One region of the Streptomyces sp. NPDC046712 genome, then DNA from elsewhere that is predicted to be linked to it. Evidence: riboswitches for the same ligand, from Rfam matches in the RefSeq annotation. Region 1 holds a riboswitch; each other region holds the start of a gene.
The links. A riboswitch is a leader RNA that binds a small molecule or an ion and turns the genes downstream of it on or off. The one in region 1 is predicted to bind cyclic di-AMP.
Positions count from the first base shown of each region.

Region 1 (7,285 bases):
CGGTGCTGTTCGACAAGCGGCTCGCGCATGCCCGGCTGCGCGAGGCCATGGTCCCGGTGCCGGACTCGCCGACGTCCGGCGCGGACGCCCCGCCCGTGGCCGGCTGGGCGGACCTCCGTTCCCTGATGGCCGCCTCCGGGCTGCGCCGGGTGTTCGTGAAACTCGCCCATGGCTCGTCCGCCTCGGGGGTGTTGGCCCTGGAGACGAACGGCGCCGGCCGGGTGCAGGCCACGACCTCCGTGGAACTCGCCCCGGACGGACGGCTCTTCAACTCCCTCCGGGTGCGCCGTTACACGACGGAGCGCGAGGTCGCCGCCGTCGTGGACGCGCTCGCCCCCGACGGGCTGCACATCGAGCGCTGGTTGCCGAAGGCGGCCCAGGGCGGCCGCGCGGCCGATCTGCGGGTGGTGGTGACCGCCGGCCGGGCCACCCATGCCGTCGTCCGGACCAGCCGCTCGCCCATGACCAATCTCCATCTGGGCGGCGCCCGGGGCGATCTGGGCGCCGTGCGCGCGGCCGTCGCCGGAGCGGGCGGCCGGTGGGCGGACGCGCTCGACGTGTGCGAGCGGGCCGCCGCCGCGTTCCCCGGCACGCAGTGCGTCGGTGTCGATCTGCTGCCGGGCGCCGGCTGGCGCCGCTTCGCCGTCGGCGAGGTCAACGCCTTCGGCGATCTGCTCCCCGGGCTCACCGGCCTGCCGGGCACCGGCGCGGAGGGTCTGGACACCTACGCGGCCCAGGTCGCCGCGCTCAGCCGCGCCGGCAGCGCCCGGACCGCCCCCAGCACGACCCGGACCGCCCGCACCACCCTCAGCTCCCCCTCCCCTGACAGCTCCCGCACCACCCGCACCACAGGAACGAGCACCGCGTGAACGAGCCGCCCGCACCCGACATGAACGAGATCGTGGGCAGCCACGATCTCCTCCTTGTCACGCTCGACACCCTCCGGTACGACGTGGCGGCGGAGCTCGCCGCCGCCGGCCGCATCCCCCACCTGGCCCGGCACCTCCCCGGCGGCCGCTGGGAGCGCCGGCATGCCCCCGGCAGCTTCACCTACGCCTCCCACCAGGCGATCTTCGCGGGCTTCCTGCCGACCCCGGCCACCCCCGGCCCGCACCCGCGGCTCTTCGCCGCACGGTTCGCGGGCAGCGAGACCACCGCGGACGGCACCTTCGTCCACGACACCCCCGATCTCGTCTCCGCTCTGGCGAAGGAGGGCTACCGCACGGCGTGCATCGGCGGGGTCGGCTTCTTCAACAACCAGGCGCCCCTCGGCTCCGTCCTGCCGGGCCTCTTCCAGGAGAGCCACTGGGAACCGGGCTTCGGCGTCACGTCCCCCACCTCCTTCGAGTCCCAGGTGACCCGCGCCGAGGAGATCGTCGCCTCGCTCCCGCACGAGCAGCGGCTCTTCCTCTTCGTCAACGTCTCCGCGCTGCACCAGCCCAACTGGTTCCATCTGCCCGGCGCGACCCGGGAGGCCGGGGACAGCCGGGCCACGCACGCGGCGGCACTGGAGTACGTCGACCGGCACATCGGCCGCCTCTTCGCCGCCATGAGCAGGCGCCGGAACTGTTTCGCGATCGTCTGCTCCGACCACGGTACGGCGTACGGGGAGGACGGCTTCACCGGTCACCGGCTCGGCCACGAGGTCGTGTGGACCGTTCCGTACGCGCACTTCGTCCTGGCCGGCCCGGAGCGGGAGGCGGTCGCATGACCGAGGTGCCACGCCCGTACCAGAGCTATGTCTACGCCTACCCGCACAAGACCGCGTACCGGCAGCTCCCCGACCCCGCGCCCGATCTCGCGGCGCTGTGGGCGGGCGAGCCGAAGGACACGCTCTCCCTCTACGCGCACATACCGTTCTGCGAGGTCCGCTGCGGCTTCTGCAATCTCTTCACCCGGATCGGCGCCCCGGACGAGCTGACCACCCGCTATCTCGACGCGCTCGACCGCCAGGCGACAGCGGTGCGGGAGGCGCTCGGCGACGCCGGACCGGTCCACTTCGCCACGGCCGCCTTCGGCGGCGGCACGCCCACGTTCCTCACCGCCGACGAGCTGACACGGCTCTGCGACATCGCGGAGAAGCGGATGGGAGCGGACCTGCGGGCCGTCCCGCTCTCCGTGGAGACCTCCCCCTCGACGGCGACCGCCGACCGGCTCGCGGTGCTGGCCGAGCGGGGCGCCACGCGGCTCAGCATCGGTGTGCAGAGCTTCGTCGAGGCCGAGGCCCGAGCCGCCGTACGCCCCCAGCGCCGCGCCGATGTCGAGGCCGCGCTCGCCCGTATCCGGGACACCGGCGTCCCCGTCCTCAACATCGACCTGATCTACGGGATCGACGGCCAGACCGAGCGCACCTGGACCCACTCCCTCGACGCGGCGCTCGCCTGGGCGCCCGAGGAGCTCTATCTCTATCCCCTCTACATCCGCCCGCTCACCGGTCTCGGCCGGCTCTCGCCCACCGCGGACCGGGACTGGGACGAGCAGCGGTTGCGGCTCTACCGCCACGGCCGGGACCATCTGCTCGCCCGGGGCTACGAGCAGGTGTCGATGCGGATGTTCCGGCGCGCGGACGCCCCGCCGCAGGGGGCCGACGACTACGCCTGCCAGACCGACGGGATGATCGGCCTGGGCTGCGGGGCCCGCTCGTACACCTCCTCGCTGCACTACTCCTTCGACTACGCCGTCGACATGAGGGAGGTCCGCTCGATCATCGACACCTACACCGGGACGGATGACTTCACGCGGGCCCAGGTGGGCCGGTGGGTCGACGCGGACGAGGCCCGCCGCCGCCATCTGCTCCAGTCCCTCCTCCAGGCCGGGGGCATGTCGACGGCCGGGTACGAAGAGCGCTTCGGCTCCTCGCCGTTCGTGGACTTCCCTGTCGAACTGGGCCGGTTCGAGGCGCTCGGCTGGCTTGATCCGACGGCCCCCGCCGGCCTGCTGCGGCTCTCCCCCGAGGGCCTGGCCCACTCGGACGCGCTCGGTCCCGCACTGTTCTCCCCGGCCGTCCGGGCGGCGATGGCTGCCTACGAGCCGAAGTAGCGGGGTGACGGCATGGACCTGACGATCCTCTACCGGGGCCCGCTCGCCTCCTGCGACTACGACTGTCCTTACTGCCCCTTCGCCAAGCGCCGCGACAGCCGCGAGCAGTTGCGCGCCGACCGGGCCGCACTGGAACGGTTCTCCGCCTGGGCGGCCGCGCAGACCGGCGACCGGCTGAGGATTCTCTTCACCCCGTGGGGCGAGGGCCTGGTCCGGTCCTGGTACCGGCGTGCCCTCACCGAGCTGTCACACCTCCCGCACATCGAGCGGGTGGCGATCCAGACCAATCTGAGCTGCCGCACCGACTGGCTGGCCGAGGCCGACCCCACGACCCTCGCGCTCTGGTGCACGTACCACCCGGGGCAGACGCCGTACGACCGATTCCTCGCCAAGTGCCACGAGTTGGCCCGCCGGGGCACGCGTTTCAGCGTCGGGATCGTCGGCCTGCCGGAGCACCGGGAGCACGCCCGGCGACTGCGGGCCGAGCTCCCGCCCCAGGTCTACCTCTGGGTGAACGCGGCCGAAGGGCACACGTACACCGACGAGGAGGCCGAGGGCTGGACGGCCCTCGACCCCCTCTTCCCGTACAGCCGCCATCCGCACCGCTCGGCCGGTCTCCCCTGCCGGACCGGCGAGTCGGTGATCTCCGTCGACGGCGACGGAACGGTACGGCGCTGCCATTTCGTCAGGGCGGAGCTGGGTCGGCTCTACGACGGTTCATACCGTGCCGCCCTGCGTCCGCGCGCCTGCCCCCTCGCCGTCTGCGACTGCCACATCGGCTACGTCCATCTGGAGACGCTGCCGCTGTACGACGTGTTCGCCGGCGGTGTCCTGGAGCGGATCCCCGAACGGATCCCCGCACCCGAACCCGCACCGAACCCCGTATCGATCCCCGTCGTGCTCAGAGGGGCATGAGGTCCGGGCGCTTCGCCTCCACGTGGTCGCCCGAGCTCTCGCCCCGCAGCCGTCGCCCGATCCACGGCACCAGGTACTCCTTGGCCCAGTGGATGTCGTCGCGCCGCACGTCCAGCGTGTTCCTCGGCGGCAGCGGCGGCCAGGGCTGGTCCGGGTCGGCGGGCACGTCCATGCCGAGGACCTGGGCGGCACGCAGCGCGACCCTGGTGTGACCCTCGGGCGAGAGGTGCAGCCGGTCGTCGTCCCAAGCCCGCCTGTCCTGCACGGACTTGAGCGACCACAGGTCCAGGACCGGGCAGCCGTAGCGGTCCGCGATGGCCCGGACATGGGCCGTGTAGGTGGCGATCTTGCCGCGCAGGTGGCGCAGCACGGGTACGTCGCGGGTGTCGAAGCCGGTCGTCACCATGACCGTGCCGACGGCCGAGGTCAGCTCGGCGACGGCCCGCTCGAAGCGCTCGGCGACGTCGTCGGGGTCGCTGCCGGGGCGGATGATGTCGTTGCCGCCCGCGCAGAAGCTCACCAGGTCGGGGGCGAGTTCCTTCGCGCGGGGCACCTGTTCCTCCACGATCTGGTCGAGGAGGCGGCCGCGTACGGCCAGGTTGGCGTAACGGAATGCGTCGTGCTCCGGCAGCTGGTCGGCGAGCAGCACCGCGAAGCGGTCCGCCCAGCCGAGGAACTTCCCGTCGGGCCCCGGGTCTCCGACGCCCTCGGTGAAGCTGTCACCGATCGCCGCGTACGACCCGAATACGTGCATGTCTCTTGATCTCGAATCGTCTGCCACGGGAGCTCATCTTTCCCTTACATGTGTGACCTACGCGACCGTAAGGAGGGGTTGACGCCTGGTGAGATACGCCACCGTTCAAGATTCTGCCAAGCCGGAATACGGAAAGCCCGAAGGGGCCCGGCACAGGTGCCGGGCCCCTTCGGGGTGCTGAGCGTGCGTCAGATGCCGACGCCGTGCGAGCGCAGGTAGGCCAGCGGGTCGATGTCCGAGCCGTAGCTCGGTCCGGTGCGGATCTCGAAGTGCAGGTGCGGACCGCTGGAGTTGCCGGTCGAGCCGGAGAGGCCGATCTGCTGACCGCCGGAGACGGTCTGACCGGCGGAGACGGAGAGGGAGGAGAGGTGGGCGTACTGGGAGTACGTGCCGTCGGCGTGCTGGATGACGACCTCGTTGCCGTACGCGCCGCTCCACCCGGCGGAGTGGACCGTGCCCGCGCCGACGGCCTTGACCGAGGTGCCGGAGGAGGCGATGAAGTCGACGCCGGTGTGGTAACCGGAGGACCACATGGAGCCGGAGGCGCGGTACGGGGTGGAGACACCGCCGCCGACAGGGGCGACCCAGCCGGAGGACGAGGCCTGCGCGGGGGCGGCCTGCGCGGGGGCGGATTCCACCGTGCTGCGCTCGGTGGAGCGCGAGCTGCGCGACTCGGCGGCACTGGCGGAGGACTTCTCGGCCTTCTTCGGAGCGGCCTTGGGCGCGGCCTTCGGGGCGGCCTTGGGGGCGGCCTTGGGGGCCGTGGCCTTCGGGGTCGCCTTGGCGGTCGACTTGGCGCCGAGGGTGAGCTTCATGCCGGGGAAGATCAGCGAGGGGTTCTCGCCGACGACCTGACGGTTGTCCTCGTAGAGCTTCTTCCAACCGCCGGCCAGGTGATGCTCGGCCGCGATCTTGGACAGGTAGTCACCGGGGACGACGGAGTACGTCTTCGGCTTCGCGGCGGGCGCGGCGGCAGGGGCGGCGGCCGGAGCCGCGGCGACGGCGGCAACGGCCTGCTCGGGCGTCACGACCGGGGCGCCCTTGTCGGCGGCGTGGGCTCCGGTCGCACCGAGGAGCGGCAGGGCGACGACGGCGCCACCGGCGCCGGCGGCGACGAATCCGCGCGTGATCGGGTTGACCTTGGGACGGCGATGCTTACCCTTCGCGGGCATGGCGAATTCCTCTCCGTCGCCTGCGAGGTGAGCTGTCGGGTTCGGACTGGAGATGTCCGGCCGCGTTCTCACGCGACTTCACCCCGAGCCGTCCGGATCTACCGGTTCGGCGTACTTACCTGGGTCCCCCGCTCCTGCCATACGTGGGTGGGTGCGGATTCCGGACGGTGGCAGGATTCGGCGGTCCGACCGGATTGACGGTGACCGTAGACGAGCGGGGTCGAGGCGAACAAGCCGCCATTTTTCATTCGCATTCACGGCCGTGATATTCGCGCCGAATTCCGGTCACCCTCCGTGGATGACGGAACCTCGATGCCCCTTTCCGGTAAGGAGATTGCCCGGAACGATCAGGCACGGTCCGTCACTTTTATGACGCTGCTCACGCACCGAAGCCCATCTCCCCTATTAACAGGGCGCGTTATACCTAAGGGCCCAATTCGGACAGAACACCCATTCCCATGCCCCGGGGGTATGCGGAGCCGAGCCCACCCGGGATGATTGCCCCAGGAACCGATCTCGACCCGCCAACCTTCAGGAGCACTCGTGACGCAGCAGCTGCCGCAGGTCCCGTCGACCGAACCCGAGCTCGCCGGGGTACGCAACTTCCGGGACGTGGGCGGCCTGCCGACCGTGGACGGTGGTTCGGTGCGGTTCGGACGCCTCTTCCGCAGCGGCCACCTCGCGCACGCCACCGAGGAGGACGCGGCCTTCCTCTCCACCCTCGGGCTGCACACGATCTTCGATTTCCGCAATCACGCGGACCGGAAGGTCGAGGGCGCGGACGTCGAACTTCCCGGCGTACGGAATGTGAACATCCCGCTCAACGACCCGGCCGACGGCAAGGAGTTCTGGAAGCTGGTCAGCACCGGCGAGCTGGAGCAGCTCCGCGCCGCCCTGGGTGACGGCAAGGCGGCCGGTCGAATGTCCGATTCGTACCGGAAGATGATTGTCGAGCGGACGGCGGAGCACAGCCGGATCCTGCACGCGATGGCCGAGGACAGCATCCCCGCGCTGATGCACTGCGCGGCGGGCAAGGACCGGGCCGGACTGTCCATAGCCATCTCGCTGCTCGCGGTGGGCGTCGAGCGCGAGGCGATCGAGGCCGACTATGTGAAGTCGAACGATCCGCACCGCCGGTACAAGGTGCGCCGCAGCTCCACCGCCGCGGACGCCATGTCGCCCGAGGTGATGGAGCTGCTCAGCCCGCTCTTCGATGCGCGTCTGGAGTACCTGCGGGCGGCGTTCGAGACGATGGAGCAGACCTGGGGCACGGTCGAGAGCTACCTCTCGGACGGCCTGAAGATCAGCCCCGAGACCCGGGAGCGGCTGCGCGAGCGGCTCGTCGTCGTGGGGTGACCCCTCCCCCCTCCGCTACTGGTTCTGCCCGCCGAGCATGAACAGCAGG
Region 1 is NZ_JBEYYW010000005.1:272,097-279,381, reverse strand. It holds gene ABZ939_RS09745 (STM4014 family protein) at 1-869, shown strand, start outside; gene ABZ939_RS09740 (STM4013/SEN3800 family hydrolase) at 890-1,711, shown strand; gene ABZ939_RS09735 (STM4012 family radical SAM protein) at 1,708-3,039, shown strand; gene ABZ939_RS09730 (STM4011 family radical SAM protein) at 3,052-3,954, shown strand; gene ABZ939_RS09725 (SGNH/GDSL hydrolase family protein) at 3,941-4,708, opposite strand; gene ABZ939_RS09720 (LysM peptidoglycan-binding domain-containing M23 family metallopeptidase) at 4,897-5,880, opposite strand; cyclic di-AMP (ydaO/yuaA leader) riboswitch at 5,885-6,073, opposite strand; gene ABZ939_RS09715 (tyrosine-protein phosphatase) at 6,424-7,236, shown strand; gene ABZ939_RS09710 (DUF6126 family protein) at 7,252-7,285, opposite strand, start outside.

Region 2 (7,285 bases), on a different contig from region 1:
GCGGGGACGGGTCCTGGTGAACTGCGCGGGGCTGCACTGCGACCGGGTGGCGCGGCTCGCCGGCGACGAGCCGGGGATGCGGATAGTCCCTTTCCGGGGGGAGTACTACGAGCTGGCGGACCCCTCGCTGGTCCGCGGCCTGGTGTACCCGGTGCCGGACCCGGCCTTCCCCTTCCTGGGGGTCCATCTGACCCGGGGCGTCGACGGCGGCGTGCATGTGGGGCCGAACGCGGTCCCGGCGCTGGCCCGGGAGGGATACGGCTGGTCGGTCGTCCGGCCCGGCGATCTGGCGGGGACGCTGGCATGGCCGGGGTCGTGGCAGATCGCGCGGGAGCACTGGCGGTACGGCGCGGGCGAGCTGCGCCGGTCGCTGTCGAAGCGGGCCTTCACGGAGGCGGTGCGCAGGCTGCTGCCGGTGGTGGAGGAAACGGATCTGCGGCGGGCCCAGGCGGGGGTGCGGGCACAGGCGGTACTGCGGGACGGGACGCTGCTGGACGACTTCCTGATCCGCGAGGCTCCGCGGACGGTCCACGTCCTGAACGCGCCGAGCCCTGCGGCGACGGCGTCCCTCCCGATCGGCCGCGAGGTCGCCCGCAGGGCCCTGGCCTTCTTGTAGCCCGTCGTTCGCGCCCCTTCGCCCTGCCCCAACCGCCTCGCTCCGGGGCCTGCGGGGGAGGCCCGCCTCACTCCGGGCCCCCGACAGAGGGCCGCCGCCGGAGGCCCGCGGGCTTTCTCCGACACGCCGTAGAATCGGGGCATTGTGTCTGAGTCTCGAGAAACCGCCACGCAGTCCGTCGCCGAGCCCGTCGTCGCCCGGCGCGGTAGCCGGATGTTCGCCGCGGGGGAAGGGCCCCTGCCCGATCCCGCCGGCTCGCACCACGAGCGGCGCATCCGCAGCTTCCAGCCCCGTCGCAGCCGCGTCACCGCCGGTCAGGCCGAGGCGATGCTCAAGCGCTGGCCCGACTGGGGCCTGGACATCGACGGCAAGCGGGTCCTCGATCTGACCGAGATGTTCGACGGTCTGCCCGTCGTCCTGGAGATCGGCTTCGGCATGGGCGAGGCCACCGCCCAGATGGCCGCCGCCGACCCCGGTACCGGCATCCTCGCCGTGGACGTGCACACCCCCGGCCAGGGCAACCTCCTCGGTCTCGCCGACCGGAACGGCCTGGAGAACGTCCGGGTCGCCAACGGCGACGCGATCATCCTGCTCCGCGAGATGCTCGCCGCCGACTCCCTCGACGGCTGCCGCGTCTACTTCCCGGACCCCTGGCCCAAGAAGCGTCACAACAAGCGGCGCCTCATCCAGCCCGAGTTCCTCACCCTGCTCGCGACCCGGATGAAGCCCGGTGCCGTGCTGCACTGCGCCACCGACTGGGAGGAGTACGCCGAGCAGATGCTCGAGGTCCTCTCCGCCCACCCCGACTTCGAGAACACCCAGGCCGACGGCGGCTACGCGCCCCGCCCCGCCTTCCGTCCCCTCACCCGCTTCGAGGGGCAGGGCCTCGACAAGGGCCACGTCGTGCACGACCTGCTTTTCCACAGGAAATAGAACTTGCTCGCGGGGTGTCAGTGCACCTCGTTAGGGTCACTCACGTGTCGAACCACGTGCCCGTCCCTGCCCGGGACACCGAGGAGCCGGCCTTCCCGGCCGTCCCGGACCGCGCCCAATGGCGCTACCGGCCCCGTCGCGCCTTCTGGCGCAGCAAGGTGGTCCGGATCGTCGCCGTGGCCGCCGTGCTCACGCTCTGCGCGCTGGTGATCCTGGCGATGGTGCGGGAGCAGACCGGCACCGAGGGCTTCCTCGTCGGTCTCGGCCTGGCCGTCCTGCCCGTCCCTCTCCTCGTGGCCGCCTTCCGCTGGCTCGACCGCGTCGAACCCGGCCCCTGGCGGAACCTGATCTTCGCGTTCTGCTGGGGCGCCTTCGCCGCCGCGCTCGTCGCGATCCTCGCGAACTCCTTCGCCGTCCGCTGGATAGCGACCGCCACGGCCGACCCGACCTCCGCCGACACCCTCGGCGCCACGGTCGTGGCGCCGGTCGTGGAGGAGAGCGCCAAGGCGGCCGCCGTGCTGCTGATCTTCCTGCTCCGCCGCCGTGAGTTCACCGGTCTCGTCGACGGCGTCGTGATCGCCGGCCTCACCGCCAGCGGTTTCGCCTTCACCGAGAACATCCTCTATCTCGGCCGGGCCTTCGGCGAGGACCAGGAGATCGGCACGTCCGGCATCGGTTCGGTGACCGCCGGGACCTTCTTCGTACGGATCGTGATGTCGCCGTTCGCCCATCCGCTCTTCACGGTGCTCACCGGCCTCGGCTTCGGCTTCGCGGCCCTCGCCACCCGGCGTCAGCGCGTGCGGCGCGTCCTGCTCCCGGTGACCGGCCTCGTCCTCGCGATGGGCGTGCACGCCCTGTGGAACAGCTCGGCGTCGATCCTGGGGCCGTTGGGCTTCTTCGCCGTGTACGGGATGTTCATGGTGCCCGCCTTCGGTCTGCTGACCTGGCTGGCGATATGGAGCAGACAGCGGGAGCTGCGCACGATATCCGGGCAGCTCCCGGCCTACGCGGCGGCGGGCTGGCTCTCCCCGGCCGAGCCGCTCGCGCTGTCCTCGATGCGGGCCCGTTCCCTCGCCCGTGACTTCGCCCGTCGCACGTACGGCCTGCCGGCCGCCACCGCGGTCGGGGAGTACGAGGCGTTCGCGACGACCCTCGCCTTCCTGCGCCACCGTGCCCAGCGCGGCGCGGCCGGCCCGGACTTCACTGCCCGCGAGCAGGAGCTGCTCCACCACCTCTGGCAGCGCAAGGCGGTCGCCTCTCCCGCGTTGACGTATGCGGCGCGGGCGACCGGCCAGGTCTGGGCGCCGCCGCAGTACCTGGACTACGGCGGCTACAACCCGTACCGCAGTTAGGGCCTGTCCGGCGGATCAGGGGTCGGACAGGCCCTGGGCGGAGCCGGCGCGTGATCGCGTCGGAGACTCAGACCGACAGGCCCTTGTCGCGCAGCCAGGCGGCCGGGTCGATGCCGTCGCCGCCCGCGGTGTGGACCTCCAGGTGCAGGTGCGGGCCGGTCACGTTGCCGGTCGCACCCACGCGGCCGATCGTCTCGCCGGTGCCCACGGACTGGCCCACGTTCACCGTCATCGAGGACAGGTGCGCGTACCAGACCTCCGAACCGTCCTCCAGCTCCAGGACGATCCGGTAGCCGTAGGAGCCGGACCAGCCCGCCGACTTGATCGTGCCGCCGTGCACCGCCTTGACCGGGGTGCCGGTGGGCGCCGCGAAGTCGAGGCCGGTGTGGTAGCCGGAGGACCACATGGAGCCGGACTGGCCGTACGTGGAGGTGAGGGTGTACGAGGAGGTGGGCAGGGAGTAGCTCGCCGCGAGCTTGGCCAGGCGCTCCGCCTCGGCCTTGGCGGCCGCTTCCTCCTCCGCCTTCTGCTTCGCCTCGGCCGCCGCCTTCTCGGCCGCTTCGACCTTCGCCGCCGCCTCGGCCGCGGCCTTCTCGGCGGCCAGCTTCTCCGCCTCGGCCTTCTCGGCGGCGTCGGCGGAGGCCTGCTGCTGCTCGGCCTGCTGGAGGATGCGCGCGCGCAGCGCCTCGCCGGCGTCGGCGGTGGACTCGGACGCGGAGCCGCCGTCGGTCTTCGCCGCCGCGTCGGCGGGGAGGGCGAGGGAGGCGGTGAGCGGCTGCGGGTTGTTCGTCCCGGAACCCGTGCCGTTCGCGTCCTCGTCCCCGTCGGAGATGAACTCGCCGACGCCCGGGAGGTCGGAGGCGTCCGGCAGGTTCAGGTCCGGGAGCGAGATGGAGACCGGGGGCTTCTCCTTGGCGGTGGCCATGCCACCCGCGCCGACCGCCGCGATGACACCGACGCCGAGGACGGTGGAGGAGCGGGCGAAGCCGGAGCGCTGCTTCACGACCCGGTGGCGGCCACCGGAGCGGGCCTGCTGACGGAGGGAGTCCTCGGTGGGGTTCCACTCCCCCCAGGTCGTGGCGTCGTCGTCCGAACCGGCGGCACCCGAGGCACCGAACGCATCGAAGTGGGCTTCGGGGGCAGGGGTGTTGGACGCCACGGAGGCGTACTCCTTTCCTTCCTTCTCGCCTACCGGGTTAGCTGACGGGTTCGGAGCAGGAAGGTCTCCTACGGGCGCTGTCGCACAGGTGCGAAAGTGCCCGATTCACCCCAAGTGGTGGTTCCCCGGTTCCTTTTCAGGATTCGGCGCGTGCGCACGGTGCCGTCTCTTACGACGGCTGGGACGACCGCGCTGCGTTATCGAACGTTAATAGACACGGGGGCCGGATTCCAAGCTGTTCTGGTTGATCATTCACGAGATTGAGCTGGTACAGCCCGATTTGATCCCGCTTCAGCAAGAGCCCGCCGCAGGGCAGGGAATCTGACGATGTATCAATTGTTATCGCAGCGGTACCTCTCCACTACGGATGGTCACGGAACCACCGGCATCGTCCGCCGCCGCTCCGGCTGCCCCGCCGCCGGACGGCTCACCGCGAGCAGCGCCATGTCGTCCGTCGAACCCCCGCCCGTGTACCGGCGGACGTCGTCCACGATCGCGTCGAGCAGCTCCTCGGGCCCCGGGAAGATCCGCCCGGAGAGCCGCTCGGCGGGATCGTAGAAGGCCCCCTCGGCATCGCGGGCTTCGGAGAGCCCGTCGGTGTAGAGCAGCAGCGTCGTGCCCGGCGGGTACGGGGTCTCGTCGGCCCGGTCCGGCCACGCGGCCAGCTCGCCCATGCCCAGGGGCAGCGCCGCCTCGCTCGGCTCCAGAAGCGCCAGACTCCCGTCCGCGTACAGCAGCAACGGCTCGGGATGACCGCGGTTCACCACCCGTACGAGACCGGCGCCGCGCGGGATCTCGGCCAGGACGGCGGTGGTGAACCCCTCGAAGGCGTCCAGGCCGTCGCGCCGGGTCCCCTCCCGGGCCAGAGCCCGCTCCAGACGCTGCGCGACGCCCTCCAGCGTCGCCTCCTGCTCGGCCGCCTCCCGGAAGGCGCCGATGACGACGGCGACGGCCTCGACCGCGTCGAGCCCCTTGCCCCGGACGTCGCCGACCACGAGCCGTACCCCGTACGGCGTGTCCTGGACGGCGAAGAGGTCGCCGCCGATGAACGCGTCCGCCTGCGCGGCCTCGTAGCGGGCCGCGACCTGCAGCCCGCCGATCCGCTCGGCGGGCGTGGGCAGGACCGCCTTCTGGGCGGTCGCCGCGATCACGCGGGCGGAGGCGAGCCGCTCGCCGCTGCGCCGCACGACCCGGTTGACGAGCAGGGCGAGCGCCGAGACCGTGAAGACGGTCAGGCTCTCGGTGAGCGCCGGGATCTCGTCGACGGTGTGGTTGTAGATGTGCAGGCCCACGCTGGCGAGGACGGCCGCGATGCCGGTGAGCAGGGTGGTCAGCATCGAGAAGAACGGGGCGGCGATGAGCGGCGCGGCCGAGAACATCGGCGAAGCCGTGTAGGCCGCCGGCGTGGAGAGGTCGAAGACGATGCCGCCCACGATGACCAACGGCGGCAGGGCGCGGACGAACCGGCGGGCACGCTCGGCGCGGGGGCGCGGGTTCTTGGTTTCCCCGTTTCCCGCCACCTGCTGCCCCACCTGTGCTCTCCTGCCCGGTCCGGCCACGGCGACGGACGGTACCGCGCCCTCCCCAGGGTGGCGGGAGCCGCGCCGCGTGGCGACCCCCGCTCGGCCAAGTGGGCGACACCCGCCCGCCCCCACACAGTCGGCCGCCACCCCGCCCGGTCAGCGCCACCCCGCACCGTCAGCCGCCACCCCGCCCGGTCAGACGCCGGACCCGCCCGGTCAGCCGCGGCCCCAGGCGCCGGACCCGCCCGGTCAGCCGCCCGCGCCCAGCCGTCCGCCCCGCGCCAGCAGCCGGACCGCGCCCGCGCACACCAGCCCGACCCCGCACAGCACCAGCCACGGCGTCGCCGACCACCCCGTCATATCGAGCAGCACGCCCGTCCCCAGGTTCCCGAGCGTGATCCCGATCCCGCACACGGTGTTGTAGAGCCCGTAGTGCGTGGCCACCCACCGCCCGCCCGACAGCGCGACGACCGTGTCCATCTCGTACGGGTACAGAACCGCGTTCGCGACCGCCAGGACCGCCGAGCACAGCAGCAGGCCCACGACCCCGGGCACGGCCGGCGGCAGCAGGAAGGCCCCGCCCATCAGCACCAGGCCGAGGACCAGACACCGCTCCCGGCTCAGCCGCCGCTTGCACCAGGCCGTGATCCGCAGCTGGCCCGCCAGCGCCACGAGCGCGGAGACCACGAACAGCGCGGTCGTCGCCGCCGTGCTGTCCGCGGCCAGCGGCAGCGCCAGATAGACCTGGAAGGACAGGACGTACGAGCCGGTCATCGCCAGCGAGAAGAGCCAGAACGTGCGGTTGGTCAGCACCGTACGGAACTGCCCCCGCTCCTCCACCTCCCCGTCCTCGTCGGACGCCTTCCCCCGTACCGGCAGGTGCCGCAGCTGCACCAGCGTCAGTACGGCGAACAGCACCGCCGCCACCACACACGTCAGCCGGAACGACACCCCCGTCAGCGCCACCCCCACCAGCGGCCCGAGCAGGATCCCGGCCTGGTAGTACGTGTTGAACAGCGCGAACGCCTCCACGCGCCGCTCCCCCGCCTCCGCCGCGAGGTACGCCCGCACGGCCGGGTTGAACAACGCCCCCGCCAGACCCGTCGCCACCGAGGCGGCGATCAGCACCGGCAGCGACTGGGCGAACGCGAGCGCCCCGAAGCCCGCCGTCCGCAGCGCGCAGCCCGCGACGATCAGCGGCTTGAAGCCGAGCCGGTCGGCGAGCGCCCCGCCGACCAGGAACATGCCCTGCTGCGAGAGGTTCCGTACGCCGAGGACGAGCCCGACGGCCCAGGCCGCCATGGAGAGCCCGTCCGAGAGATGCGCGGCGAGGTACGGCATCAGCATGTAGAAGCCGAGGTTGATGGTCAGCTGGTTGAGGAAGAGCAGCCGTACCGCCGGTTCGAAGGTGCGGCTCTGCCGCCAGATCCCGTCCTTGGCGGGGGCCGACGCCTGAGTGCTCATCGGACCCGCTCCAGGACGCGGCGGGTCCAGCCGTCGACCTTCGCCTCTCCCTCGTACGCAGCGGGCTCCTCGCGCGGCGGAGCGTCGAGCAGTCCGTGCGCCGCGCAGAACTCGTCGCTGAAGACCGTGTCGAAGTACCGCTGCGGCCCGTCAGGGAAGACGGCCGCGATCCGCGTCCCGCGTGGCCGGGTGCGGGCCAGCCACCCGGCCACCAGCGCGACCGCGCCCACGCTCCAGC
Region 2 is NZ_JBEYYW010000003.1:423,031-430,315, reverse strand. It holds gene lhgO (L-2-hydroxyglutarate oxidase) at 1-616, shown strand, start outside; gene trmB (tRNA (guanosine(46)-N7)-methyltransferase TrmB) at 830-1,549, shown strand; gene ABZ939_RS06540 (PrsW family intramembrane metalloprotease) at 1,594-2,901, shown strand; gene ABZ939_RS06535 (M23 family metallopeptidase) at 2,969-4,060, opposite strand; cyclic di-AMP (ydaO/yuaA leader) riboswitch at 4,072-4,219, opposite strand; gene ABZ939_RS06530 (PP2C family protein-serine/threonine phosphatase) at 4,432-5,580, opposite strand; gene ABZ939_RS06525 (MFS transporter) at 5,833-7,047, opposite strand; gene ABZ939_RS06520 (PLP-dependent cysteine synthase family protein) at 7,044-7,285, opposite strand, start outside.
Region 2: linked by a shared signal. The riboswitch ahead of ABZ939_RS06535 (M23 family metallopeptidase) and the one ahead of ABZ939_RS09720 (LysM peptidoglycan-binding domain-containing M23 family metallopeptidase) in region 1 are both predicted to bind cyclic di-AMP.

Region 3 (7,285 bases), on a different contig from region 1:
TGCGCTGGGCCAGCTCGACGGCGTCCAGGGTCTCGGTCAGCGAACCGATCTGGTTGACCTTGACGAGCAGGGCGTTGGCGGTGCCCTCATCGATGCCGCGGGCCAGGCGCTCCGGGTTGGTGACGAACAGGTCGTCGCCGACGAGCTGCACCTTGGCGCCGAGCTTGTCGGTGATGGCCTTCCAGCCGGCCCAGTCGTCCTCGAACAGCGGGTCCTCGATGGAGACCAGCGGGTACGCGTCGACGAGCTCGGCGTAGTAGTCCGTCATCTCGGCGGCCGAGCGGGACTTGCCCTCGAACTCGTACGAGCCGTCCTTGTAGAACTCGGACGCGGCGACGTCGAGCGCCAGCGCGATGTCCTTGCCCGGGACGTAGCCGGCCTGCTTGATGGCCTCGAGGATGAGGTCGAGCGCCTCGCGGTTGGAGCCGAGGTTCGGGGCGAAGCCGCCCTCGTCGCCGAGACCGGTGGACAGGCCCTTGGTCTTCAGGACGGACTTGAGGGTGTGGTAGACCTCGGTGCCCCAGCGCAGGGCCTCGGAGAAGGACTCCGCGCCGATCGGCGCGATCATGAACTCCTGGATGTCCACGTTGGAGTCGGCGTGCGAGCCGCCGTTCAGGATGTTCATCATCGGAACGGGCAGCAGGTGCGCGTTCGGGCCGCCCAGGTAGCGGAAGAGCGGAAGGTCGGAGGCCTCGGACGCGGCGTGCGCGACGGCGAGGGAGACGCCGAGGATGGCGTTGGCGCCGAGCGAGGCCTTGTTGTCGGTGGCGTCCAGGTCGAACATGGCCTGGTCGATCAGGCGCTGCTCGGTGGCGTCGTAGCCGACGAGCTCCGGGCCGATCTGCTCGATCACGGCGAGGACGGCCTTCTCGACGCCCTTGCCCTGGTAGCGGTTCTTGTCTCCGTCACGGAGCTCAATGGCCTCGAACGCACCGGTGGAGGCACCGGACGGAACGGCAGCACGGCCGGTGCTGCCGTCGTCGAGGCCGACCTCGACCTCGACCGTGGGGTTGCCTCGGGAGTCCAGGATTTCCCGGGCTACGACGACGTCGATGGACGGCACGAGCATCTCCTTCTGGGATGTGACGCTAGATGTGACGCAAGCTGTGCAGGGTCGCTTTGGCCTTGCGACAAGAGCCTAACCGGCTCCGGGGCTCCAGCCAGCCGGGCGCCCGCCCCCTGGGACGAAAAAGGACCCAAGGGCATGCATCAGGGGACGAATGACCCCGAAGCTACCCTCCGGTAACGCGAGAAACCCCGCCCCACTGCACCCGGCCCCGGCCCGGTAACGCGGAAACCCCGGCCCGTCGCGCACGGGGGAAGGGGCGCGACGGGCCGGGGTGGTCACCGCGGGAGGGTCGTAGGGGCCGCGTGAGCCGCCGGACTCACGCGAACCGCCGGGCTCACTTCAGGTGAAGCTGCTGGCCCGGGTAGATCAGGTCGGCGTCCTCGACGACGTCCTTGTTGAGCTGGAAGAGCTTCTCCCAGCCACCCTTGACGTCGTGGGCGGCGGCGATCTTGCTCAGGGTGTCGCCGGCGACGACCTTGTACTCGCCGTCGCCCTTCTTGACCTTCTTGCCGGTCGGGGTGGTGACGGTCTTCTTCGACTCGGCCTTCCTGGGCGTCACCTTCGGAGCCGGGCGCTGCTCGCTGCGGGTGGTCGGCTGCTCGGCCGTCCGCTCCGGGGCGGGGGCGCTCTCGGCGGTGCCGCCGGTGTACGCGGCGCCGGAGAGGCCCACGCCACAGCTCGGCCACGCGCCCTTGCCCTGGCCGGCCAGGACCTTCTCGGCGATCTCGATCTGCTGCGACTTCGAGGCCTGGTCGGCGGTGGCGGCGTACGCGGTGCCACCGTAGGCGGCCCAGGTGGAGGCGGAGAACTGCAGGCCGCCGTAGTAGCCGTTGCCGGTGTTGATGGACCAGTTGCCGCCGGACTCGCACTGGGCGACGGCGTCCCACTCGGAGGCGGTGGCGGCCGAGGCGGACCCGGCGGTCATCAGCGGGGCGGCGACGGCGACACCGGCGACACCGGCGAGGGCGACGGCGCGGGCGGCCTTGGAGGGACGACGGTGTTTGCCCTTGGCGGAAAACAGCATGGGACTTCTCCTCACCGACGCCTACGAGGTGAGCTGTCGGGTTCGGGCCATGTGAGTTGCCCGGCCGCGCGACCTAGCGCGCGGCTTCACCCCAAGCCGCTCCGTGGCCGTCTGTCTCAACGGCCGGGGGCGGCACTTACCTTGGGTCCCCCGCTCCTGCCTTCGGCGCATGACGCGACGACTGTTCCCATCGGCCGACGGCAGGATTCGGCGTACCGGTCGACGGGGCCCGCGGTGGCGAGCGGTGACGACCGTAGACACAGACCTCTCCGAAGTTCAAAGACGTCCATTGAGGAAAAATCGCCCGTACTTGCTTCGGGACGAAGGGTGTTTACGCAGGTGAGAGGTGACGGAAGCAAAGTTTGCGGACGCGACACGCCAGTTGAGACAAAGAGACCCATGTCTCACTTGCTCAGAACCGGACATACAGTCCCGAACTAACCCGTCGCTCCAGGCAGATCGATCGTCAGGTCGAGGCTCTGGCCAGGGAGGATGAGGTCCGGATCGGCGCCCACCGTGGAGCGGTTGGCGTCGTAGAGGGCGCCCCAGCCACCCGGGAGTTCGTTCTCCCGAGCAATCTCGGTGAGGTTGTCACCCGGCTGCACGGTGTATTCGCCGGACTTGCCCTTGATGTCCGTAACGTCCTTGGTGTTCTCGACGCCCTTGCCGCCCTCGGAGCCCGTTCCGTCCGCAACGTCCGGATTGATGACATCCGTACCGGGCGTCGCGCCGCTTGTCGGCGCGTCAGTCGGCGCGGCATGGCGACCCGTTTCGCCATCCTTGTCCGGATTGACTGTCTCCTCCGGGGCCGCGTCACCGCGATGCTTGCCGGTGCCCGGGGTCGCGGGCGCGGAGGGCGTGGTGGACGTGGCGGGCGTCTCCGTGGTGGCGTCAGGGGCCGGAGTCACGGGCGCGGTGGTCTCGGGGCCGGCCGTCTCGGGGGTGGTGGCCGCCGAGGTGGGCGGAAGGCCCGCCGTGCGGTTCGACTCCGCGACGGGACCCGTGGGCTCCGCCGGCGTGACGGCCGGGCCCGGGTCGACGCCGGGTGCGGCGCCGTCGTTCGTCAGTCCGGCGATCGGGGCGCAGGTGGCCCACTGGGTGGATCCCCCGGCGAGCGCCGTCTCGGCCACCGCGATCTGCTGGGCGCGGCTGGCGAGGTCCGCGCTGGTCGCGTACACCAGGCCGCCGTACGCCTCCCAGGTCTCCTGGGTGAACTGGAGCCCGCCGTAGAGCCCGTTGCCGAAGTGGGCGCTCCACAGACCGCCCGACTCGCACTCGGCGACCCGGTCCCAGGTGGCGGCGTCGGCCGCGGAGGCGGAGCCGGCCGCGAGCAGCGGCAGCGCGAGGGCCGATCCCGTCACGCCTGCGGCGACAACGATGGCGGGGGCCTGGCGGGGTCTGCGGTGTCGTCCGTTCCCGGAGCGCATGCGGGGTGCCTTTCGCGTGACTGCTGAGGTGACGGTGAACGTAGCGGCATTCGAACGTCAGTCACAAGTCGATGCAGCGGAGATCACGTAAAAGTCACAGTCTTGACGGACCGTCAGCGCGCAAGTGGTGCGAACTCGACAGGAAGCGTGCGCAATCCACGCATGATGAGCCCGCCGCGCCAGCGCAGATCGGCAGGATCGGCGGCAAGTCGGAGGTCCGGCAGGCGAGTCAGCAGCGTCGCGAGCGCGATCTGTCCCTCGAGTCGGGCGAGCGGGGCGCCGATGCAGTAGTGGATGCCGTGCCCGTACCCCAGGTGCTGGTTGTCACGCCGCGACAGATCGAGGGTGTCCGGCTCGTCGAAGCGTGCCGGGTCACGGTCGGCGGCGGCGAGCACGACGAGGACCGGGTCGCCCGCCGGGATCTCCTGCCCGCCGATGGTCAGCGGCTCCATGGCGTACCGCCAGGTCGCCAGCTCCACCGGCCCGTCGTAACGCAGCAGCTCCTCGACCCCGGTCTCCAGCAGACCCCGCTCCCCCGCCGCGAGCGAGGCCTGGAGACGCGCGCGCTCGCCCGGGTTGCGCAGCAGGGCGTACACGCCGTTGCCGATGAGGTTGACGGTGGTCTCGAACCCCGCGAAGAGAAGGATGAACGCCATCGCGGCGGCCTCGTTCTCGGTGAGGTGCTCGCCGTGGTCGGACGCCTTGATGAGCCCGGAGATCAGATCGTCGCCCGGGTCGAGCCGCTTGCGGTGGATCAGCTCCGCGAGATAGCCGCGCATCTTCTTGACCGACCGCGCCACCCCGCCGCGCGGCCCTCCGCCGTGCCGGATCATCATCCCGGCCCAGTCCCGGAAGTCGTCCTGGTCCTCGCGGGGAACGCCGAGCAGGTCGCAGATCGCGTAGATGGGCAGCGGGAAGGCGAACTCGTGGATGAGGTCGGCCTCCCCCTTCTCCGCGAAGGAGTCGATCAGCCGGTCCGTCAGCTCCTGCACCCGCGGTGCGAACTCGGCGACCCGGCGCGGGGTGAACGCCTTCGACACCAGCCGCCGCAGCCGGGTGTGGTCCGGCGGGTCGATGTTGAGCAGATGTGTCATCAGCTCGGCCTTGCGCTCCCCCGGGATCCCCGTCTTCCCCTTGGCGTGCGCGGGCTCGTCGTGGTGCGCCGGGTTCTTCGACAGACGCTGGTCGGCGAGGGCCTGCCGGGCGTCGGCGTACCGCGTCACCAGCCAGGCCTCGACCCCGCTGGGCAGCTTCGCCCGGTGGACGGGCGCGTGCTCGCGCAGCCAGGCGTAGGCGGGGTACGGATCGGTCGCGAACTCCCAGGTGAAGAGCTCGGGGGCGGGGGGCGTGCTCACCCTGAGACGGTACAAGGTCGCCATCGCGCCGGCTTCCCGACGGCCGGGCACGGCTCGGGGCGGCTCGGGACGTCCTCGGGTCCGGCGATGTGATCGTCCTGTGAAGACGCGTGACCTAGATTCATCCGCGTGGATGCCCAGTTGCTCAGAAGCACGTTCGCCGTCGTCGAGAGACGGGCCGAACACGCCGTCACCTTCTTCTACTCCCATCTCTTCTGGCACAACCCGGGCGTCCGCGAGCTCTTCCCCGAGGACATGCGACCCCAGCGCGACCGGCTCTTCGCCGCGCTCACCCATGTCGTGACCCACCTGGAGGACCCCCGGCTGCCGGCGTACCTCGCCCATCTGGGCCGCGACCACCGCAAGTTCCTGGCCGCGCCCGCCCTCTACGCCGCCGTCGGGGCCAGCCTCACCGCCGCCTTCGCGCACGCCGCCGGGGCCGCCTGGAACATCGAGGCCGAGAAGGCGTGGACCGAGGCGTACGGGTACGTAGCCGAGCTGATGATCCGGGGCGCCGAGGAGGCGGCGGCGGACGGGGAGCCGGCCTGGTGGGACGCCGTCGTGACGCGCCACGAGCGGCTCGGCGAGGACCTGGCCGTGCTGACCCTGCGCCCGCGGCAGCCCTTCGCGTACCTGCCCGGCCAGTACGTCGGCGTCAGCTCGCTGCGCGTGCCGCGGGTGTGGCGGACGTACTCCCTGGCCAACGCCGCCCGGGCGGACGGGACGGTCGATCTGCACATCAGCCGGATCCCCGGCGGCGCGATGAGCACGGCGCTCGTCGACGAGGTGCGCGTGGGCGAGCCGCTGCGGCTGAGCGCGCCGGGCGGCGCGCTGACCTTACAGAGCGCGCCGGGCCGGCCCCGGACCTACATCGCCGCAGGGACCGGCTGGGCGCCGGTCAAGGCCCTCCTCGAAGAGGTGGCGCAGGAGCCCGGGTCCGTCGAGGGCCGGCTCTTCCTGGTCGCCCGGGCCAAGGAGTACCTGTACGGGCGGGAGGACGTCGCGCGCCTGAAGGAGCGCATACCCGGGCTGAACGTCACGTACATCACCTCCGCGCCACGCCACCGGCGCGACCAGGCCACCGAGCGGCTGATCCACGCGCTGTACGCCTGCGGCAACTGGCCCTCCCACGAGGTGTACGTCGCGGGCCCGCCCGGCTTCCTCGCCGAGACCGTCCCGGTCCTGGAGCACCTCGGCGTGGCCCGGCTCCACCACGACCGCCTCCCGGCCGTGGGCCGCTTCCGCACCCGTCCCTCGTCCACCGCGGAGTGGCTCCTCGAGCCCCCGGAGCTGAGGTGGCACGACCCCGAGGCGAGGGCGCCGCGCGAGCCCTGAGGCTCAGCCGGTCGGGACGCCCTCGGTCGCACGGATCGTGTCCCGGTACGCGCGGGCCGCGGCCCGCAGGGCCGCCTCCGGGTCGACGCCTTCGGCCTCCGCTCGGGCGGCGAGGGCGAGCAGGTCGTAGCCGATGCCCTCACCCGCGGGCAGCGCCACGTCCAGGCCCGCCGTGCGCACCCGGCCCGCGAGCTTCGCGGCGAGCGCGAGACCGGGCTGACCCAGCGGCACCCCGTCGGTGACCGACTCGCGCTGCTTCTCGATCGCCTTCGTGCGCAGCCAGTGCGCCTTGACCTCCTCCGGCGTCTCGGCGGTCGCGTCGCCGAAGACGTGCGGGTGGCGGTGGATCAGCTTCTCGACGATCGTCCCGGCCACGTCGTCGACGGAGAAGGGCTCCTCCTCGTCCTCCTCGGCGATCCGGGCGTGGAAGACGACCTGGAGGAGGACGTCCCCGAGCTCCTCGCGCAGCTCGTCGCGGTCGCCCTCCTCGATCGCCTCGACGAGTTCGTACGCCTCCTCGATGCCGTACTTGGCGAGCCCCTTGTGCGTCTGCTGCGAGGACCACGGGCACTCGCGGCGGATGCGGTCCATGACCTGCACCAGGTCGAGCAGGCGGGCGCCGGGCAGGTCGTACGAGCCGGGCAGCAGCTCCAGGTCGGGCATCGTGACGCGACCGGAGCCGGCAAGCCGGGCGAGCCCGTCGGTCAGGGCCTGGTCGCCCTCGCCGGAGGGCAGGACCACGACGGTCCGTCCCCCCGCGCAGGCGTCGACGAGATCCTGCGCGGCCGGGCGGGCGTGCTCGACGGCGACTCCCGCCTCGCGGAGGTACGGCAGCTGGGGGTGGTGCTCGTCGGCGCACAGCACCCGGTCGGCACCGTGCAGCGCCTGCCACGCGGGCCAGGACAGCAGTCCGGGCGCCACGCGGTGGCTGGCGGTGAGCAGAACGATACGGCCGGGCTCGACGGGTGCTTCAGCGTTCACCCTTCGACCTTACGTGGGGCGAGAGGCTGTCCGGCGGGTCAGGGCCGGACAGCCCCTACGCACCCGCTTCCACGGCCGGGTCCTGGCTGATCTG
Region 3 is NZ_JBEYYW010000009.1:62,031-69,315, forward strand. It holds gene eno (phosphopyruvate hydratase) at 1-1,069, opposite strand, end outside; gene ABZ939_RS14275 (transglycosylase family protein) at 1,404-2,093, opposite strand; cyclic di-AMP (ydaO/yuaA leader) riboswitch at 2,097-2,271, opposite strand; gene ABZ939_RS14280 (transglycosylase family protein) at 2,531-3,454, opposite strand; gene ABZ939_RS14285 (cytochrome P450) at 3,634-4,875, opposite strand; gene ABZ939_RS14290 (globin domain-containing protein) at 5,005-6,210, shown strand; gene ABZ939_RS14295 (nucleoside triphosphate pyrophosphohydrolase) at 6,214-7,191, opposite strand; gene ABZ939_RS14300 (SurA N-terminal domain-containing protein) at 7,247-7,285, opposite strand, start outside.
Region 3: linked by a shared signal. The riboswitch ahead of ABZ939_RS14275 (transglycosylase family protein) and the one ahead of ABZ939_RS09720 (LysM peptidoglycan-binding domain-containing M23 family metallopeptidase) in region 1 are both predicted to bind cyclic di-AMP.

Region 4 (7,285 bases), on a different contig from region 1:
GGGTCCACGAACACCTGGCGCTGGAGCACGCCCGACCAGAGCTCGTGCATCCCGCCCTTGGGGTCGCACACGGACATCGGCTGCCAGGTGTCGCCGTGGTAGCCGCCGCGCCAGGTGAGCAGCCGCTGCTTGCCGGGCCGGCCCACCGAGCGCCAGTGCTGGAGGCACATCTTCACCGCGACCTCGACGGCGACCGAGCCCGAGTCGCTCAGGAAGACGTGCCGGAGCGGTTCGGGGGTGATCTCGACCAGGCGGGCGGCGAGCCGGACGGCCGGCTCATGGGTCAGCCCGCCGAACATGACATGGCTCATCCGGTCCAGCTGGCCACGGACCGCCTCGTTGAGCACGGGGTGGTTGTAGCCGTGGATCGCGGACCACCAGGAGGACATGCCGTCGATCAACTCGGTCTGCCCGTGGGAGGGTTCGGCCAGCCTGAGCCGCACCCCGGACGCGGACTCGACGACCAGCGGCTCCGCACGGCCCGGCATGGGGCCGTACGGATGCCAGACGTGCGCCCGGTCCAGGGCCAGCAGTTCCTCGTTACGCATTCGGCGCGAGGTCCGTTCCGGCGCCACGCCGGCGCACCGCCACCAGATCGGTACGGGCCTCCGGCACCTCGGCCGGGGCCTCGTCCGCCGGAGCCGCGGCACCGCACGGCCCGCAGCCACCGCCCGCCTCGGCGTGCGAGCCACAGCCCGCGCCCGCCTCGGCGTGCGAGCCGCAGCCCGCCGACGCCGAGGAGCCGCAGCCACTGCCCGCACCCGCCGCCGCGAGCGCGTCCGCCCGGTGCGCGGGGAGCGTGGTCGTGCCCGCGCCCTCCACCTCGAAGCCCGCGTCCGCGATCATGTCCAGGTCTGCCTTGCCGGCCTGGCCCTCGCTGGTCAGGTAGTCGCCGAGGAAGATCGAGTTCGCGATGTTCAGCGCGAGCGGCTGCATCGAGCGCAGATGCACCTCGCGCCCGCCCGCGATCCGTACCTCGACGTCCGGGCAGACGAACCGGACCATCGCCAGGATCCGCAGACAGCGCTGCGGGGTGAGGTTCCACTCCTTCGCCAGCGGCGTGCCCTCGAACGGGATCAGGAAGTTCACCGGCACCGAGTCCGAGTCCAGCTCACGCAGCGCGAACACCACGTCGACGAGGTCCTCGTCGCTCTCGCCCATGCCCGCGATCAGGCCCGAGCAGGCCGAGAGCCCCGCGGCGTGCGCCTTCTGCACGGTGTCCACGCGGTCCGCGTAGGTGTGGGTGGTGGTGATCTCCCCGTACGTCCCCTCGGACGTGTTGAGGTTGTGGTTGTACGCGTCGGCGCCGGCCTCGCGCAGCCGCTCCGCCTGCCCGTCGGAGAGCAGGCCGAGGCACGCGCACACCTCGACGCCCTCGTTCTGCTCCTTGATCGCCTCGATGGTCTTGCCGACGCGGTCCACGTCGCGGTCCGTCGGACCGCGGCCGCTCGCCACGAGGCACACCCGCTTCGCACCGCCCGCGACACCGGCGGCGGCCGCCTGGGACGCCTCGTCCGGCTTCAGCCAGGTGTACTTCAGGATCCCGGCCGTGGAGCCGAGCCGCTGGGAACAGTACGAGCAGTCCTCCGGGCACAGCCCGGACTTCAGATTGACCAGGTAGTTGAGCTTCACCCGACGCCCGAACCACCGGCGGCGCACCTTGCCGGCCGCGGCCACCACATCGAGCAGTTCGTCGTCGGAGGTCGCCAGCACGGCGAGCGCTTCTTCACGGCTCGGCAGCTCGCGCCGCAGCCCCTTGTCCACCAGCGTGTTCAGCAGGTCCATAAGGGCTGATCCTGGCCTACGGCACACCCCGCGGCCAAGGAGGAACTGAACAAACGAGCCGGATTCAGGTGTGTGCATGGCCACACCCTGACCTCGGCCACGGACGGTTAGGGTCTGTGCGCTGCCTACAAAAGGATCTGGCCCATGCACCGGGACGAGGACACCCGCCGGACCGCGTTCGACTGGACCGACGCCGAGGCGCGCCGTCGCGAGCGGGCGGGTCTCGTCCGTACGCTCAGGCCCCGCGCCGCGGAATCGGACCTGCTCGACCTGGCGAGCAACGACTACCTCGGACTGACCCGCCGGCCGGAGATCACAGAGGCGGCGGCCGAGGCGGCACGGCGCTGGGGCGCAGGCTCCACCGGATCGCGCCTCGTGACCGGCACCACCCGGCTGCACACCCGGCTGGAGCGCGAACTCGCCGAGTTCTGCGGATTCGAGGCGGCCCTCGTCTTCTCCTCCGGCTACACCGCCAACCTCGCCGCGCTCACCGCGCTGAGCAGCCGCGACTCGCTGATCGTCTCGGACGCCGGCAACCACGCCTCGATCGTCGACGGCTGCCGGCTCTCGCGCGCCGAGACGGCAGTGGTGCCGCACAGCGACCCCGAGGCGGTACGCAAGACCCTGCGGGCCCACGAGGGCCGCCGGGCCCTCGTCGTCTCCGACTCCGTCTTCTCCGTGGACGGCGACAAGGCGCCGCTGACCGAGCTCGCCGGGGCCTGCCGGGCCCATGGTGCCGCGCTCGTCGTGGACGACGCCCACGGCCTGGGCGTACTCGGCGACGGCGGCCGGGGCGCCCTGCACGCCGCGGGTCTCGCGGGCGAGGAGGACGTCGTCGCCACCCTCACCCTCTCCAAGTCGCTGGGCAGCCAGGGCGGCGCCGTCCTCGGGCCCGCCCGGGTCGTCGAGCACCTGGTCAACGCGGCCCGGACGTTCATCTTCGACACCGGACTCGCCCCGGCCGCCGCGGGCGCCGCCCTCGCGAGCCTGCGGATGATCCACGGTGAGCCCGGCCTCGCCGAGCGCGCGCGTACCGTCGCCACCACGCTGCACCGGATGCTCACCGAGGCCGGACTGACCGCCGTACGCCCGGACGCGGCCGTCGTCTCGGTGCGCGCCCCTTCGCCCGAGGCCGCGCTGCGGTGGGCGGCCGACTGCCGCGAACAGGGCCTCGCGGTGGGCTGCTTCCGGCCCCCGTCCGTCCCGGACGGCATCTCTCGACTGCGGCTGACGGCCCGCGCGGATCTGACGCAGGCGCAGATCGACCGGGCGGTGGAGACGATCGTGCGCACTGCACCATCGGCCCCCTGATCGCGACCCAAATGCGGTCTCTGATAGCAGAGTTCACCGCTTCGGGCGACACATATGCACATATCTTGGTGGATGGCCGCACAGGGCGGCACGATCGGTGGCACTCTGACGCGAAGCGCAATCCGGGCCGGGCCCGGTGGGAAAGGGACAGCGTCGCCATGGCAGACCACCAGGAAGCAACCGTCACTCTGCCGAGCGATCCCGCCTCGGTGTCCGCCGCCCGGAGATATGTCGCCGACGTCCTGACCGGCTGGGGGCTCGCGGAGGCCGGCGACACCGCCGACACGGTCCGGCTGATCGTCTCGGAACTGGCCACCAACGCCGTCCAGCACACCTTCGGGCAGTCGCCCACCTTCACGGTCGACGTCCGCCTGGAGCGCGAGGAGCAGCTGCACATCGGGGTCACCGACAGCCACCCCCGCTGGCCCAAGCGGCTGCCGGCGGCGGTCCAGCAGGACAACGGCCGGGGGATGGTCATCATCCGCTTCCTGACGGCGGAGGCGGGCGGCCGGCTCTCGGTCACCCCGACCGACGAGGGCGGCAAGACGGTCTGGATCAACCTCCCCTGGACGTCCTCCCCGAACTAGGGTCACGCGCCCCGGGCGAACCCGCCGCGCAGCAGCGCCCGCAGCGACCGCGCCGCCGGACCCGACTCCTCGCCGCGGTGCGCCACCGAGATCGTCCGGCGGAACGACGTCGGATCCAACGTCCGTACGCCCAGTGGGGACGACGCCATCGCCGCGACCATCTCCGGCACCACCGCCACCCCGAGTCCCGCGCTGACCAGCGCGCACACCAGCGCGTAGCCCGGCGTCCGGCAGACGACCGACGGAGTCGCGCCGACCCGGGCGAGAGCACCCTCCACACCCCGCCTCGGCGGATGGTCCGGCGCGCTGCTGATCAACGGCTGACCGGCGAGCTCCGCGATCGGCAGCCGGCCCGAGCTCTCCGCCAGGACATGACCCGGGGCCGTGACCAGGACCAACTCCTCGACCAGCAGGGGCTCCAGCAGGACCCCCGGCGGCAGCGGGGCGGGCTCGGCGGGCTCGTAGGTGTGGGTGAGCGCCAGATCGACCTCACCCTCCGCCACCGCGACCACCCCGCCCGGCGGCTCGTACTCGGCGACCGTCAGCTCCACGTCCGGATGGGCCCGCCGGAACGCACTCAGGACCGGCGGCAGCAGATGGATGCCCACGGTGGTGAAGGTGCCCACCCGGAGCTGCCCGCCGGAGAGCCCGCTGAGCTGCGCGAGCTCATGACGCGCCCGCTCCATCTCGTCCAGGACCCGGCGCGCACGGGTGACGAGCAGTTCACCCGCGGGCGTCAGCCGCGCGCCCCGGTGATGGCGGACGAGCAGAGCGGCGCCCGCCTCCCGCTCCAATTTGGCGAGCTGCTGCGAGAGCGCGGGCGGGGTGTATCCGAGCCGGGCGGCGGCCCGAGTGATCGAGCCGTCCTCGGCGACCGCCACCAGAGCCGCGAGCCGCACCAGATCCTGCATAAAGCATTCCTTTGGGCAGACCCACGAGATTGCCAGTACACACTAAAGGCTCGCGGCGGGCACGCTGGGGTCATGGACGGACAGCTGATCGCCTTCATCGGGGTCGCGGCGGGCATGGTGGCCATGCCGGGCGCGGACTTCACCGTCGTCGTACGCAGTGCTCTGGCCTCCCGGCGGGCCGGGGTGGCCTCCGCCGTCGGTGTGGCGGGCGGGCTCCTGGTGCACACCGCCCTCGCGGTGGCGGGGCTCGCGGCGGTACTGATCGCCGTACCCGTGCTCTACCGGGTGCTGCAGATCGCCGGCGGCGCGTACGTGCTCTTCCTCGGCGTGCAGGCGCTGCGCGGCGCGCTGCGGGCGACGGGGGAGCCGTCGGCCGACACCGCCGGTGAGGCGAACCTGTCCCGCGCGTTGCGTCAGGGGTTCCTGGCCAATGTGCTCAACCCGAAGGCACCGGTGCTGTTCCTGACTCTGCTGCCGCAGTTCGTGCCGGACGGCGTCGCGGTCGTACCGCGCACGCTGCTCCTCGCGTCGATCGTGGTGCTGCTGGCCCTGCTGTGGTTCCCCCTGGTGGCGGTCCTGGTGGACCGGCTCGGCCACTGGCTGCGGCGTCCGCGGACGGCCAGGACCGTACAGGGGGTGACGGGCGGCGCGCTCGCCGCCCTGGGGCTGACCCTGCTGTCGGCTCCCCTCGCGGGGAACTGAGGCCGGTGTCGAGGGTGCGGCGGCGCCACCGCACCCCCCCGTGACGGCACTCGTCAGCGGGTCAGGCCGTCGTCACACCCGGCCGTAGTAGACCCTCGACGACCAGATCTTGTCGAGCTTCACCCAGGAACCCTGCTTGGGCGAGTGCCAGATCTTGTTGTTCCCGGCGTAGATGCCCACGTGGTAGACCCTTCCACCCGAGTGGAAGAAGACCAGGTCCCCCTGCTTCCGGCTGGACGCGGAGATGTGCCGGGTCTTGTTGTACTGCTGCTGCGCGGTACGGGGCAGCGACTTGCCCGCCTTCTTGTACGAGTAGAGCGTGAGCCCCGAGCAGTCGAACCGGGTCGGTCCGGTCGCTCCGTACTTGTAGGGCGATCCCTTCTTCGAGGCCGCGATGCTCAGCGCCTTGCCGGCGTGCGAGGTCGCGGCCTGGGCCTCCGAGGTGGCGCCGGGTGCCAGCATCGTGCCGCCGACGGCGGCGAGGGTGAGAGCCGAGACGGCTCCGGCCCGGGACAGCAGGGACGGGACATGAATCTGCGCAGTCATGCGCAACCCTTCGTCAGCCGCCTGTGAAGGATGACCTGTCGGGTTCGGACTGGCGAAGTTGCCCGGCCGCGGCTGCGGCTTCACCCCGAGGAACGGCCCCACTGCTCGGTCGTCCCGTACTGCCTGGGTCCTCCACTCCTGCCGATCCACTCCTGTCGACCAGACATCCGGGACAGCGGCAGGACTCGGCGTCCGCCCGGACCGCCCCGCCGCGGTGGCGGGGGCTTGTCGTCGTGAGGGATCTTGACTCACATCCGGGGCGAAATCCGAGTTGAAACGACGTTATGTGAGGCTGCTCACGACTGATCCATTCGGGTGGACAGACATGTTTCGTGATCTTCTGAGGTTTGGCCGACGAGCCTTGTACCAGGGGAGAAACGCCCGATTCCGCCAGATGCGTACACCTGCTGCGCAACCCACCCCGCACATATGTCGATTCGTCGACTACGCCGAACGAGGGAGGATTTCTATGGCCGCGATGCCCCGAGTGGACCTCGACACGACACGCGGATATGTCAACTCGCTCGTGTCCCAGGCACGGTGACCCGCTCCGCGCGGCGCTCTCCGTCCAACACCCGCAGCGCGCGGGCCAATGTCTCCGTGTGCACCTCGGTCTCGCCGCGTACATGCATGACCGTCAGGGCATCGCGGAGGGCGGTCGCCCGCCCCACCAGGGCCTGTGCCGCTCGCAGCGCCCCATAAGTATGCAAGGTTCTGGATGGATTGATTCGTCCAAGAAGGTCGACGACTTCGAGATAGGCGTCGACGAACTCACCCTCGGCGCGCGTCAGGGCGGGCAGCGGCGGCAGCTCGGGAACCATCTCCGGCTCACCTCGCTCCGGCGCCGCCGGACGCCCCACGGTTCTGGATCACGTGATCCACCAGGCCGTACGCCGTGGCGGCCGACGCGTCGAGAATCGTGACGCGGTCGATGTCGGCGTCGATCCGCTCACGGCTCCGGCCGGTGTGGGTGACCAGCATCCCGGCCATCATCGCGCGCAGCCGGAGCAATTCCCGTGCCTGGATGTCGAGATCGCTGGGCTGCCCCTGCAACGGCTCGTCCATCGTGGGCTGCTGGAGCACGACCCGGGCGCCGGGCAGCGCGAGCCGCTTCCCGGGCGCGCCGGCCGCGAGCAGCACGGCGGCCGTGGAGACCGCCTGGCCGAGGCAGGTGGTCTCCACGGCGCAGGTGACGACCTGCATCGTGTCGTAGATCGCGGACATGGCGCTGAGCGAACCGCCGGGGGAGTTGATGTAGAGCGAGATGTCCCGGTCCGGGTCGGCGTACTCCAGATGCAGCAGCTGGGCGATGACGTCGTTGGCCGAGGTCTCGTCGATCGGCGTGCCGAGGAAGACGATCCGCTCCTCCAGGAGCTTGGAGTACGGATCGAGGGTTCGGCTCCCGAAGCTGGTGCGCTCGGTGAACTCGGGAAGGACGTAGCG
Region 4 is NZ_JBEYYW010000018.1:162,478-169,762, reverse strand. It holds gene ABZ939_RS23715 (adenosylmethionine--8-amino-7-oxononanoate transaminase) at 1-548, opposite strand, end outside; gene bioB (biotin synthase BioB) at 541-1,785, opposite strand; gene ABZ939_RS23705 (8-amino-7-oxononanoate synthase) at 1,930-3,096, shown strand; gene ABZ939_RS23700 (ATP-binding protein) at 3,255-3,683, shown strand; gene ABZ939_RS23695 (LysR family transcriptional regulator) at 3,686-4,594, opposite strand; gene ABZ939_RS23690 (LysE family translocator) at 4,667-5,296, shown strand; gene ABZ939_RS23685 (C40 family peptidase) at 5,369-5,842, opposite strand; cyclic di-AMP (ydaO/yuaA leader) riboswitch at 5,846-6,043, opposite strand; gene ABZ939_RS23680 (hypothetical protein) at 6,358-6,663, opposite strand; gene ABZ939_RS23675 (ATP-dependent Clp protease proteolytic subunit) at 6,671-7,285, opposite strand, start outside.
Region 4: linked by a shared signal. The riboswitch ahead of ABZ939_RS23685 (C40 family peptidase) and the one ahead of ABZ939_RS09720 (LysM peptidoglycan-binding domain-containing M23 family metallopeptidase) in region 1 are both predicted to bind cyclic di-AMP.